DNA from 3 places in the Pseudoalteromonas sp. MM17-2 genome. Region 1 is predicted to be linked to each of the others. Evidence: predicted binding sites of a transcription regulator. Region 1 holds the regulator's gene; each other region holds the start of a gene.
What was found. The regulator sigma-54, encoded in region 1, starts transcription at its own class of promoters, with help from an activator protein. The targets are predictions, from matches to a motif close to GTTGGCACGNNNNTNGNNT.
Positions count from the first base shown of each region.

Region 1 (4,598 bases):
GCATAGGCATCCCTTAAATACAAAAAATGGGGTGGGAAATAGCGTGCAAGCAAGCGCTTACAAGCCGTTGATTAGTTTAACCTAACTAAATCAATGATAGCAAAAGTAAATGCCTAAGGGTTATTCTTGTTCGTGGAACTTTTCTGCAATGAGCGCCCCGATAGCTGCTAACGCGGCATCGGCATCAGGGCCTTCACACTGCACGCGCACTTCCTTACCTTTGCCGCTCTCAAGGAGCAGTAAAGCCAAGACACTGTCGGCCTGTGCGCTCTTATCACCTTGATATAGCGTTATTTGGGCATCAAAATTCATCGCCAGTTGCGCCAATTGTGAGGCTGCACGAGCATGTAGGCCTAACTTGTTTTGAATAATAAAAGTACCTTCAACCATCACTATTTTTCCTGCTCTCGATGGCGAATTTTCACATTCGGATAGGTATCTAAAAAGCGCTCTCCCAAGGTTTGGGCAAGGTACACTGAGCGGTGTTGACCCCCTGTACAGCCAATAGCAATGGTCAAATAACTACGGTTATTACGCTCTAAGTGCGGTAACCAAGTTTGTACAAAAGTTTGGATCTGCCAAGTGAACTTTTGCACGATTGAGTGACTGGCTAAATAGTCTTGAACGGGTTGGTCTAACCCTGTGAGCGCCTTTAGTTCAGGTTCCCAGTGGGGGTTGGGGAGAAACCGCACATCAAACACATAATCAGCATTCTTTGGAATGCCATGTTTAAACCCAAAAGACTCAAAGGTGATCAGTAATTGCTTGTCTTTTTTACCCAGCACTTTTTCACGGATCATCTCCGCCAACTGGTGAACGCTGAGCTCAGTTGTATCAATAATAAAGTCGGCGTGGGAGATGAGTACATCAAGAAGCTGCTTCTCTTCACGAATAGCGACATCCAACGTCATATTTTGCATTGATAAGGGGTGTAGCCGACGAGTTTCAGAGAAACGCTTAATCAACGTTTGTTCGTCACTATCAAGGTAAAACAGCGAAGGCTTAGCAAACTCAGGCAGATAAGCGAGAATGTCGTTAAATTCATGCTGCTCTTTGGGCAAATTGCGCACGTCGATACTGACGGCAATTTTGTCATAATTTGCCGAAACACTGCGCGCCAAAGAGGGGAGTAAAATAACCGGGATGTTATCTACGCAATAGTACCCAAGGTCTTCGAGCACCCGTAACGCGACTGATTTTCCAGAACCCGAGCGACCACTGACAATGATAAGTTCCATCCGACAACTCCTTGTTTTACCCCAAGACGCACATTTAAACGACACCATGAATCAATACGGCGCGCATTAGTCGGCGATCAATTGATAAAGCTCTTGATCGCTGCTGGCTGAACGCAGTTGTTTACACAGTTGTTTGTCTTTTAGTTTATCAGCAATTGTCGCTAAGGTCTTCAGGTGTTGTTCAGTCTCATTGGCCGGCACTAAAAGTGCGACAAAGATATCCACCGGACGGTTATCAATGGCATCAAAGTTAATGGCTTCGCGATTAGTTACAACAATGGCAATGGTACTGTCGATACTATCGAGACGGCCATGCGGAATAGCAACGCCTTTACCTATACCGGTACTGCCCAGCTTTTCGCGGGTCAGCAAAGCATCAAGTACCGATTGCTCGCTGAGGTGAGGACTGTGCTGATGTGCCACCTGAGAGAGGTATTCCAGCATTCTTTTTTTGCTATTAAAAAGGACCGCAGCTTTGCTGCAGTCCTTGCTAAAGAGTGAATCTAGGTTCATGTTAGTGACGAGATAATTTCTCTTTATGTTTAATCACTTGACGATCGAGCTTATCAATTAAGCCGTCGATCGCCGCATACATATCCTGGTGCTCTGCGGTTGCGAACAGTTCACCACCGTTAACGTGAAGAGTAGCTTCTGCTTTTTGTGTTAGTTTTTCAATATCAAGAATGACATGCACATTATTTATATGGTCAAAGTGACGCTCTAATTTTGCAAATTTGCTATTCACATAGTTGCGAAGAGAATCAGTGATTTCTACGTGACGACCGGTAAGATTTAGTTGCATAAGCATTTTCCTTCTTGTCTAACGTCTATATCAAACTTTTACGCTGATTTGACGGTGGAATGGCTAGCGATTCACGATATTTAGCTATCGTGCGCCGAGCCACTTTAATTCCTTGCTCGGCTAGTACGTCGGCAATCTTGCTATCACTCAACGGCTTAGCAGGATTCTCCGCAGCTACTAGCTTTTTGATCAATGCTCGAATCGCTGTGGACGAGCATTCACCTCCGTTTTCGGTTGTAACATGGCTGGAGAAAAAGTACTTCAGCTCAAAAATACCCCGTGGTGTATGCATATACTTTTGGGTGGTCACACGGGAAATCGTTGACTCATGCATTTCCACCATTTCGGCAACGTCATTAAGCACCATTGGCTTCATTGCCTCTTCACCATGTTCAAAGAATGCCTGTTGTTGTTGAACAATGCAATTAGTTACTTTAAGTAGCGTATCATTGCGTTGTTCCAAGCTCTTTATAAACCATTTCGCTTCTTGTAAATGCGAGCGAATAAATTGACTATCACTTTGCGACTTACAGCTTCGCGACATTGATGCATAGTGATCGTTAACGCGGATCTTAGGCATACTATCTGGGTTTAATTCAACCACCCAGCGGCCTTTAACTTTCTTCACTGATACATCTGGAATCACATACTCTGACTGCTCTCGCACAATCGTGGCTGCAGGAGTCGGATTTAAACTGTGTATCAGTGTCATCACCTCTTTTAACTGCGCTTCTTTAAGCTTAGTCTTTTTCATCAAGGTGCGATAGTCACGACTACCAAGCAAATCAATATAGTTAAAAACTACCTCTTTGGTCTCTTCAAGCCAAGGGGTTTGTGGGTCAAATTGCTTGAGCTGGATCAACAAGCACTCTTGTAAAGAACGCGCACCAATTCCTACAGGATCAAAGAGTTGGATACGCTTAAGAACGGCTTCAATTTCATCGAGCTCGATACCATCGTCTTGTTCATCATGATTCAAGCTTTCCAGCAGTTCTTCACAACTGACCGTTAAAATGCCGTTGTCATTGATGGCTTCAATGATGGCTGTGGCGATGGCCTCGTCGGTGGCACTAAAAGGTGTTAATTGCAGCTGCCACATTAAATAATCGTGTAACGACTCGGTGGTTTCGCCTTGGTAGATAGACTCATCTTCTGGCATAGGCCCAGAGGAGGCAACGGGAGCCGCACTAATATACTCATCCCAAGACACATCCATGGGCAAGTCTTCACTGATGGACTCGTTGTTCATGGCATCAGCACTTTCAACTTCATCCTTACTGGCGCTGGCCGTCTCGGCGGTGTCGTTATTTTGGTTGTCGGACGTCGACTCTTTTTGCTCTTGGTTGTCGTTATTGTCGGCGTAATTGTCTTCTTCAACTTCAAGTAAAGGGTTGGCGTCCAACGCCTCTTGAATTTCTTGTTGGAGATCCAAAGTACTGAGCTGCAACAGGCGAATCGCTTGCTGCAATTGTGGGGTCATTGTTAATTGCTGGCCTAGGCGCAGCTGTAATGATTGCCTCATGTATCTCTAACAATCCTTTAATCGTTATAATCTAAACTGCTCACCCAAATAGACGTCGCGAACCGTTTGATCGGCAAGAACTTGCTCTGGAGTGCCAGAAGCAATGAGCTCGCCATGGGAAACAATGTATGCGGTTTCACATACGTCTAGGGTCTCTCGCACGTTGTGGTCGGTGATTAATACACCAATGCCACGATTGCGCAGATGCTCTATGATTTTCTTTATATCTAACACTGAAATAGGGTCGACACCAGCAAAAGGTTCATCCAACAAGATAAACTTGGGGTTTGCCGCCAATGCTCGCGCTATTTCTACCCGGCGACGTTCGCCACCAGATAACGCCATTCCTTGTGAGTCTCGAATGTGCTGTATATTAAACTCATCAAGCAGGCCCTCAAGCTCGCTTTCACGCTCTGCTTTGCTTAAGCCCTTGCGGGTTTCTAGGATGGCCATCAAATTTTGAAAAACTGTCAGCTTTCGAAAAATAGATGATTCCTGCGGTAAATAACCAATACCTAAGCGCGCACGAGAGTGCATCGGCATTAAGGTGATATCCTCATCATCAATACTGATGGTGCCTTTATCACTGGGTACCAAGCCAACTATCATGTAAAAAGTAGTTGTCTTACCGGCTCCATTAGGGCCGAGCAAGCCGACGATACTACCTGCTTGCACTTCTAAGCCCACACTTTTGACGACCTCCCGGCCTTTATAGCTTTTCGCTAATTTTTGTGCTTTAAGAGTCGCCATTATTGCTCTTTCTCCGGCGTATCGTCACTTTGTGGTGTTAATGTTGTGCGCACTCGTGTGCTGGAGTTTTCATCCTTTTCGGCGGTGATCAGCTGTTTGGCAATATCATAGCTTATGGTTTCGGCAACGATATGCTGGTCGGCCATGGCAATCTTAGCATCACCTTGAATTTTAAGGGTCTCAGAGGCGACGTCATAACGAATTTCCAGCGCCTGTGCAGAAATCTCAGTGCCATCTTCCATCACTTCGGTGTACACAGCTGGTGAGCCGGTGGCTACGAGCAATT
Region 1 covers NZ_JAKRFV010000003.1:1,782-6,379, forward strand. The annotation lists gene mgtE (magnesium transporter) at 1-4, opposite strand, end outside; gene MHM93_RS03185 (HPr family phosphocarrier protein) at 121-393, opposite strand; gene rapZ (RNase adapter RapZ) at 393-1,238, opposite strand; gene ptsN (PTS IIA-like nitrogen regulatory protein PtsN) at 1,305-1,751, opposite strand; gene hpf (ribosome hibernation promoting factor) at 1,753-2,040, opposite strand; gene MHM93_RS03205 (RNA polymerase factor sigma-54) at 2,066-3,562, opposite strand; gene lptB (LPS export ABC transporter ATP-binding protein) at 3,587-4,312, opposite strand; gene lptA (lipopolysaccharide transport periplasmic protein LptA) at 4,312-4,598, opposite strand, start outside.

Region 2 (4,598 bases), on a different contig from region 1:
GAGTTACCTAAAATATGAAAAACCTTTTGCTTATCATAGCAATCGACCACATAATTTACAGTATCAAGTATCCATACAAGGGTTGAAAATGATTAAAAAAATCGCGCTAGCTACTGCATTTATGACGCTCACAGCGTGTCAGTCCGCTTACTATTCGGCAATGGAATCTGTCGGCGTACATAAACGAGATATCCTTGTTGATCGTGTTGAGGAAACTAAAGAGTCACAGCAGGATTCACAACAGGAATTTCAGTCAGCATTGGAGCGTTTAAGTACGTTAATTAACTTCGATGGCGGTGATTTACAAGACGCCTACGAGCAGCTCAATGATGACTATGAGTCAAGTCTCGCGGCGGCTGATGAGGTCTCAACTAACATTGATAAAGTAGAAGATGTGGCAGAGGCTCTATTTGACGAATGGGCCGATGAACTAGAAGATTACCAAAGCGCCGCTCTAAAACGCGAAAGCAGTAAAAAGTTGCGCGCCACTGAACGCCAATTTGAGCAGCTCCTACGTTCTATGCGCGCCAGCGAGGCGAAGATGCAGCCCGTGTTAGAGTCTTTACAAGACAACGTGCTCTACCTTAAGCACAACCTCAACGCGCAAGCAATCGCCGCGATAAAAGGTGAATTCACGAATCTTAAGCGCGACATTCAAGTACTTATTGATGATATGAATCGTTCAATCGAAGACTCTAACCGCTTTATTGAGCAAATGAATCAAAGCTAACTCTCTTTGATAGCCCACTGCCCGCTTGATGGCGGGCATGTTCTACTTGTTGTACTGCAGTAAACTGCCCCACCCCACTATCTAACTTTTCAATAGTCATGGTGAATTGCCATGCCCCTTGGCCATAGACATGTGTTAACCACATATCCAGCACTAAATGTTCTTGCCTATCTAGAAAAAGAGTGAAATGAGCAAGGCTTTATTCCAACGATTTCGCACAGGTAACAACACCCAGAGCATTTGCTTTAGGCATAAAAAAACCCGCAACACAGTGCGGGTTTTTCAAATTAAGGGCTAATTAGCTCTTCTTTGACTCACGAGATGCGCGCTTACGCTCGCTCTCAGTCAATAATTTCTTACGGATACGGATGCTTTCCGGAGTCACTTCTACCAGCTCATCATCATCAATGAACTCAAGCGCTTGCTCAAGGGTCATCTTGATTGGTGGCACAAGTGTTTGCGCTTCATCAGTACCTGAAGCACGCACGTTGGTTAACTGTTTACCTTTTAGGGCATTAACCGTAAGGTCATTGTCACGGCTGTGAATACCGATAACCATACCTTCGTATACTTCAACACCATGGCCGATAAATAGCTTACCACGCTCTTGCAGGTTAAATAGCGCGTTAGTCAGCGCCTTACCTTGGGCATTCGCTATCAATACACCGTTCATACGCTGGCCGATCTTACCGCCTTTGTGTGGGCCGTAATGATCAAACGTGTGGTACATCAAACCAGAACCTGAGGTTAACGTCATGAAATCAGTCTGGAAACCAATCAAGCCACGGCTTGGGATCATAAAGTCCATACGAATACGGCCTTTACCATCTGGAGACATATCAGTCATTTCTGCTTTACGTAAACCCAGCTGCTCCATGATAGAGCCTTGGTGCTCGTCTTCACAGTCGATAGTCACTGTTTCGTAAGGTTCTTGGATTTCACCATCAACTTCACGCAAGATAACTTCTGGACGAGACACGGCAAGTTCATAGCCTTCACGACGCATGTTTTCGATAAGTACGCCCAAGTGTAGTTCACCACGGCCTGATACACGGAAGCTATCAGGGTTATCGGTCTCTTCTACGCGTAATGCCACATTATGAACTAGCTCGGCTTGCAAACGTTCAAGGATATTACGTGAGGTGACGTATTTACCTTCTTGGCCAGCAAAAGGTGAGGTATTTACAGAGAACGTCATGGTAACAGTAGGCTCATCAACACTCAGTGCTGGTAACGCTTCAACCGTGTTGACATCACAAATAGTATCGGAGATTTTCAACTCGCCAAGGCCACTCACCGCGATGATGTCGCCGGCAGTTGCCTCTGTCGCATCATGACGGTCAAGACCTAAGTAAGTAAGCACTTGGCCCACTTTGCCGTTACGTTTACTGCCATCAGCACCGACAATAGTAACCTGCTGATTTACTTTCACAGTACCACGCTTAATACGGCCTACGCCGATAACGCCAACGTACGAGTTGTAATCAAGCTGTGAGATTTGCATCTGTAGCGGCCCTTCTGGATCCGCATCTGGTGCTTCAACTTCTTTAACGATGGCTTCAAACATTGGTTCCATGTTGTCAGAAGGCTCATCTAAATCGAGCGTTGCCCAACCATTAATCGCTGATGCATAAATAACTTTAAAGTCTAACTGTTCATCGGTTGCACCTAAGTTATCGAACAAGTCAAATACTTGGTCCATAACCCAATCAGGGCGTGCACCCGGCTTATCAACCTTGTTAATAACAACGATTGGCTTCAGCCCTTGCGCGAACGCTTTTTGCGTTACAAAGCGCGTCTGCGGCATTGGCCCTTCTTGTGCGTCAACAAGTAATAGTACGGAGTCAGCCATCGAAAGTACGCGCTCTACCTCGCCACCAAAGTCGGCGTGCCCAGGGGTATCGACGATATTGATATGGTAGTCTTTCCAGTTGATTGCCGTGTTTTTAGCTAGGATGGTAATACCACGTTCTTTTTCAAGATCGTTCGAGTCCATCACTCGCTCTTCGTTGCCACCACGGGTTTGTAGTGTGCCCGATTGCTCAAGCAATTTATCAACCAAAGTCGTTTTACCATGGTCAACGTGTGCGATAATCGCGATATTTCTTAACTTTTCGATGCTCATATATTTACTTAGAGGCTAACCCCATATTTCCTAAATGATCCACACCCAGCGGCGCGGGCCACCTGTGTCGAGTTTAAAAGGTCGCGTATTATCCCTTATAACGCCACTAGATGAAAGTTTATCCAGCTAATTAATTTACTTCCGTGCCTAACATAGCCCAGTCGCTTGACATAAAAATGACACCGAGACTGTGCTATCAGTGTTTTTTAGTGCGCTCACTGTCTTATTTGAGTCATCCCTTGATACATGACAATGCAGCCTGAAAAATTTGCACTACAATGTAGCAAGTTCGCACCCTATTGGTGCAAAAAATAAGTTTGAGATTACCAAATAGAAAGTAACCCCCTACTAAACAGACACTTATACTTTTGGCATGGTTTAAGCTTACCCATGCACAAATGCAGTAAATTGCAGCAAATAATAATCCATAGTTGGAGGACACATGTCACAATCGGTATTAGATTTTATTAAAGAGCACGACGTAAAATTCGTTGACCTTCGTTTCACCGACACCAAAGGTAAAGAGCAGCATGTCTCTATTCCTCATCACCAGGCTGATGAAGATTTCTTTGAAGACGGTAAAATGTTTGACGGCTCTTCAATTGCAGGCTGGAAAGGCATTAACGAGTCAGACATGGTGCTGATGCCAGATGCTGAAAGCGCTAAGCTTGATCCGTTCGCCGAAGAAACCACACTTATCGTACGTTGTGACGTTGTTGAACCTTCAACTCTTCAAGGCTATGAGCGCGACCCTCGCTCTGTGGCCAAGCGTGCTGAAGAATATATGCGCTCAACAGGTATTGCCGATACGATTCTGTTTGGCCCTGAACCAGAATTTTTCCTTTTTGACGATGTTAAGTACAAAACAGATATGTCTGGGTCAATGTATAAAATCGACGCTGAAGAAGCATGCTGGAACTCAGATAAAGATTACGAAGGCGGTAACACCGGTCACCGTCCTGGCGTCAAAGGTGGTTACTTCCCTGTTGCTCCAGTGGACTCATCACAAGATTGGCGTAGTGCCACTTGCATGGTGCTTGAAGAACTCGGCCAAGTCGTTGAAGCTCATCACCACGAAGTAGCAACAGCTGGCCAAAACGAAATCGCCACCCGCTTTAACACCATGGTTTTGAAAGCGGACGAAATTCAAGAGATGAAGTATGTTATTCATAACATGGCGCACCTGTATGGTAAAACCGCTACTTTCATGCCTAAGCCTGTGGTTGGCGACAATGGTTCAGGCATGCATTGTCACCAGTCTCTAGGTAAAGATGGTAAGAACATCTTTGCAGGCGACAAGTATGGTGGCCTATCAGAAGAAGCGCTTTACTACATCGGTGGTATCATCAAGCACGCCAAAGCTATTAACGCCTTTGCCAACGCTTCGACAAACTCATACAAGCGCCTTGTTCCGGGTTTCGAAGCACCTGTTATGCTTGCTTATTCAGCACGTAACCGCTCAGCGTCTATTCGTATCCCTGTGGTTCCATCAGAGAAAGCTCGCCGTATTGAGGTGCGCTTCCCAGACCCTACAGCGAACCCATACCTTGCCTTCTCAGCGATGCTAATGGCGGGTCTTGACGGCATTAAGAACAAGATCCACCCTGGCGACGCCATGGATAAAGATCTATATGACTTACCGGCAGAAGAGGCGGCAGAAATTCCAACAGTGGCAGCGTCATTGCAAGAAGCTCTTGATTCACTTGATGCGGATCGTGAATTCTTGACGCAAGGCGGCGTATT
Region 2 covers NZ_JAKRFV010000005.1:163,526-168,123, forward strand. The annotation lists gene MHM93_RS06600 (DUF2959 domain-containing protein) at 89-730, shown strand; gene MHM93_RS06605 (hypothetical protein) at 705-875, opposite strand; gene typA (translational GTPase TypA) at 1,029-2,855, opposite strand; gene glnA (glutamate--ammonia ligase) at 3,298-4,598, shown strand, end outside.
Region 2: glnA (glutamate--ammonia ligase) is a predicted target of sigma-54. The motif match lies at 3,223-3,241, and genes of this name have one in related genera.

Region 3 (4,598 bases), on a different contig from region 1:
AGAAGGGCATTTTTGCAAACAAAAAAGTGTGATTTTCACCGTCTTTTTTACTGTCATAAAAGCGTCTTTTGTAATCCATAGACTAAACTTGAAGTATGCCGCTACTGATTCAGGCTGTTTATTGAGCTGCGGCGGCATACATACAATAAAAGACAAATAGGAACGCGCTATGGACCAAGACCGCCACGCTACCAGTAGTAAAATGTATGTGCTCGACACCAACGTATTACTCCACGAACCCCTTGCTTTCCTCTCTTTCCAAGAACACGATGTAATTGTGCCAATGACTGTCCTCGAAGAGCTCGACCACATAAAAGACCGCAAACGTGATGTGAGTCGCGATGCACGAGTGGCTATTCGTGCACTCGATGAAGTATTGCGCGATGCCACCCCAGAGCAAATGTTGCAGGGGGTGTTATTGCCCAGTAATAAACGTGCACCAGAAGTGCCTCGGGGTAAGCTCATTATTGTTAATGATCACTTATTTGCAGATAGCATCTCTGGGCTGCCTGGTGATGAAAACGATCACCGCATCATTAACTGCGCGGTGTATCTGCAAAAACAGTACAGCGACGCCAAAGTGGTGCTAGTGACCAAAGATATCAACATGCGCCTTAAAGCCAAAGGTGCGGGTCTGCATTATGTTGAAGATTACCGTACAGACCAACTGATTGATGACATTACGTTACTGACCTCAGGGTATAAAAAAATAGAGGGTGATTTCTGGCAGCATGTCGGAGAGTGTGAAACCGAGCAGCAAGGGCGCGATGCGCTTCATCACGTTGCCAGAGAGTTGGTACCTGATGTATTTGCCAATGAATATTTGCTTGATGACAGTGGCCATTTCGCGGCTCGCGTAGTTGGCTATGATGAAGCACATATAACCCTAAAAGACCTAGGAGTCGAACGGCTATTGGCGCGCAGCGCCTGGGGCGTTAAACCAAAAAATATTTACCAAGGCATGGCCATGGACGCCTTGCTCGACCCAGATATCGAACTGGTGTTACTCACTGGCCCGGCAGGGTGCGGCAAAACTATTTTAGCCTTAGCGGCCGCCCTTGAAATGATCATCGAAAAAGGCATATACGACAAACTAATTGTGACCCGCAATACCCCTGAAATAGCGGAGTCTATAGGTTTTTTGCCGGGCACTGAGGAAGAAAAAATGGCGCCTTGGCTGGCAGCGATCACCGATTCTTTGGAGGTGTTGCACAAAGGCGATGAGAACCCGATTTCCAGTCGCAACTATATTATGGAAAAAGCCAATATTCAGTTTAAATCGGTGAACTTCATGCGTGGGCGTAGTATCCAAAATGCTGTGGTATTGCTTGATGAGAGTCAGAATTTAACAGCCTCACAGTTGAAAACGATCATCACGCGCTGCGGGGCGGGCACTAAATTGATTTGTTCGGGGAATCTGGCGCAAATAGACAGTAACTATCTGACCCCAGTGACATCGGGTTTGACCTATATCGTTGAGCGTTTTAAGCATTTCGAGGGCAGTGCCACCGTAAACCTAAACGGTGTGGTGCGCAGTCGCCTTGCTTCATTTGCTGAAGAAAACCTCTAAGCATACAAGCTGACTCACTGTGTATGTGGCTAATTTCTGCCATATATTCAGTGAATTGTTAGGTATTTATGTCTAAACTGGGTAAATACGTTAAATAGCGGGTTATACGTGATTAAAATCATACTTTATCATTGGTTTTGTGAGCGGTTTAGACAGATGGGACAATTAAATGAGGCCAGCGCGCATTCTTGTTGTCGATGATGACGAGTTAAATCGGGTGATTTTGGAAAAAACACTGAGCCCCAAGCACGACGTAATTTGTGTAGAAAGTGCTGAGGCCATGTTTGAGTGGCTAGCGACTAACAGTGTTGACCTGATCTTGCTGGACATAGTCATGCCCGGTATGGACGGCTACGAGGCGCTGCGTAAACTTAAGCATGATGAGCGCACCCAGCCTATTCCAGTCATTATCATTTCCGCCAATGATTCACTCGTCGATGAAGCTAAAGGCCTTGAGCTCGGTGCCATGGACTACATAACCAAACCCTTTGGTAGTGCCATAGTGCGCGCGCGAGTTAAAAACCAGCTGACTATCAAGCAAAAGAACGACCTGTTAGAGATGCTGGTCAGTATCGATGGCTTAACCGAAATCCCCAATCGCCGCTATTTTGATGAACAGCTCTCGCGGGAGTGGCGGCGTAGTGTCCGCGCTGGGTTGCCGTTATCTGTGGTGCTCATTGATATTGACTTTTTTAAACGCTACAACGATCACTATGGCCACCAACGCGGTGATGAGTGTTTGAAGAAAGTGGCTTCAACCTTGGTGGCCAATTGTCAACGTGGTAGTGACTTCGTCGCTCGCTATGGCGGAGAAGAATTTGCTGCTGTGCTGCCAGGGAGTGAAGAGGGGACAGCCATGGCGTTGGCACAAAAGCTAAAACGCGTTATAGAAGAGCTTAACGTGGCGCATATAGACTCGCCTGTTGCTGACCACGTCACTCTCAGTATAGGGGTGTCCACCTATCCTGGTTTTGGGGACGCGCAATCGGAATCACAGCTTATTGAGCGCGCTGACAGGGGGCTTTATAAAGCCAAGCAACAAGGGCGTAACACCATTGTATTTTTCGCATAAAAAAAGCCACCCCTGTGGGTGGCTGAACGTTTACAGCTTATTGATAAGCGCTTGGTAGGCGCTGTCACCTACACTGACTAAGGCGCCATCAGCAAACACCAAAGGGGTGCATTCGTCCTTTGAGATTTTGCCATCCGACTTTTTACTTTGCGTGGCGTAAAACAACACTTGGTAGTTGTCTTGTTGATGACGGAAAGATTCACTGAAATCTGGCGTTCCCAAAGAGTTTTTCACTTGCGCAAACCCCGTACCTAGCTGCAAGTCAGCAATGTATGTGCGGTTATCTTTTTGTTGCTGCTGCCAATCACTGCCAGCCCAACGAGCATCAGCATCGCCATCATTCACTGAAACAACACAGCCTCCCAATAAAGGAAGGGCGACTAAAGCGGCAATAAGTGTTTTTTTCATTGTTATATCCGTTATTAAGTATTGTTAACACCTAGGTAAGATAACAAATTTAATGCCAATATTTATTTGTCTTTATTATCATTAGGTTATGAAATGATTAAGTTGTCTCTTAGGCCTAGAAACCCATAGTTTAGTGAATCTAACTAACCTGATTGCGGATTTCACCATTGGCAAACCCAATAATATTCTTCGCCAATTGTTCAATGAGGCGGTCGCGGGCTTGGCGAGAGGCCCAAGCAATGTGTGGCGTGAGCAATAAGTTATGGCCTTGATATGCAATTAATGGGTTATCTGTGGTGGCAGGCTCACGTGTGAGCACATCTAACGCCGCACCGGCTATATCGCCTTGCTCTAGGGCCGCAACGAGCGCTTGTTCATCAATAATAGGGCCACGTGCTGTATTGATGAGCACTGCACTTGGTTTCATTAAAGCGAATGCGTCGGCGTTAAATAGTTGCTGAGTTTGTGGCGTTAAAGGACTATGAATAGAGACCACATCAGCGTTTTGCAGTGCCTGTTCAAAGCTAACCCGTCCTTCTCGTACTGGCTGTCCCTTACGCTCCGCAACAATGACCTTCATAGCGAAGGCTTCTGCAACGCGCGCCACCGCCTGACCTAACTCACCATAGCCGATGATAGCAAGGGTTTTATCGGCAAGCTCCTCAATGGCATAATCCAAGCGGCAAAACATATCACTTTGTTGCCAAGCACCTTGATGGCAGTCATTAATGTAGCGATGAATATTACCTAATAAGGCGTTGAGTAGGGCGAAGGTGTGCTGCACCACTGAGGCGGTAGAGTAGCCAGCAACATTACATACTGTGATGCCTTGCTCGGCTGCACCTTGTAAGTCGATATTGTTGGTGCCGGTGGCAGCAACACAAATCAATTTGAGCTTAGGTAGCGATTGCATGTGTTCAGCATTAATCACTACTTTATTGCTAATAATAACCTCGGCATCTTGGCAACGAGTAACAACGGACTGTGGCTCAGTTAGCTCATAAGCATGGAAGTCTCCGAGTTGCTCCAGTGGGGCTAAGCTATTGTCACCTAAAGTTTTTGCATCAAGTAGTACTATGTTCATAACTCTCTTCTTTCATTTGGCCAGTTAGACAAAGTAGGCGTTAAAATACGGTGGTTTAGCACTAGTCTTTCATGGTGACTTGGCGGACGCAAAAAAAATATTGACCTTGGAGTTAACACTAAGGTCTACAATCAGTGACAGTTAAATAACTGCGAGAAAAACTAATGCGAATTTCAGAGTTAGCAAAAAAGGTGGACATGAGTCCCGATACGCTTCGTTACTACGAACAGCAAGGGCTATTACAGTCGCCTAATCGCACTGCAGCAGGATACCGGGATTATACGCACGCCCATTTAGCGCAATTAAACTTTATTCGTCGCGCTAAAGACGTCGGCTTTAGTTTGCAAGAAATCTCTGAGTTATTGAAGATTAACTTTGAGAAACAGCAGCATAGCTGTCATGAAGTGAAGCAACTCACGTTGCGGAAAAAGGCACTTGTGGCAGAGCGTATCGCTGAGTTGCAA
Region 3 covers NZ_JAKRFV010000010.1:94,600-99,197, reverse strand. The annotation lists gene MHM93_RS10255 (PhoH family protein) at 170-1,570, shown strand; gene MHM93_RS10250 (diguanylate cyclase) at 1,740-2,642, shown strand; gene MHM93_RS10245 (DUF3192 domain-containing protein) at 2,673-3,050, opposite strand; gene MHM93_RS10240 (D-2-hydroxyacid dehydrogenase) at 3,190-4,134, opposite strand; gene zntR (Zn(2+)-responsive transcriptional regulator) at 4,299-4,598, shown strand, end outside.
Region 3: MHM93_RS10245 (DUF3192 domain-containing protein) is a predicted target of sigma-54. The motif match lies at 3,092-3,110, and genes of this name have one in related genera.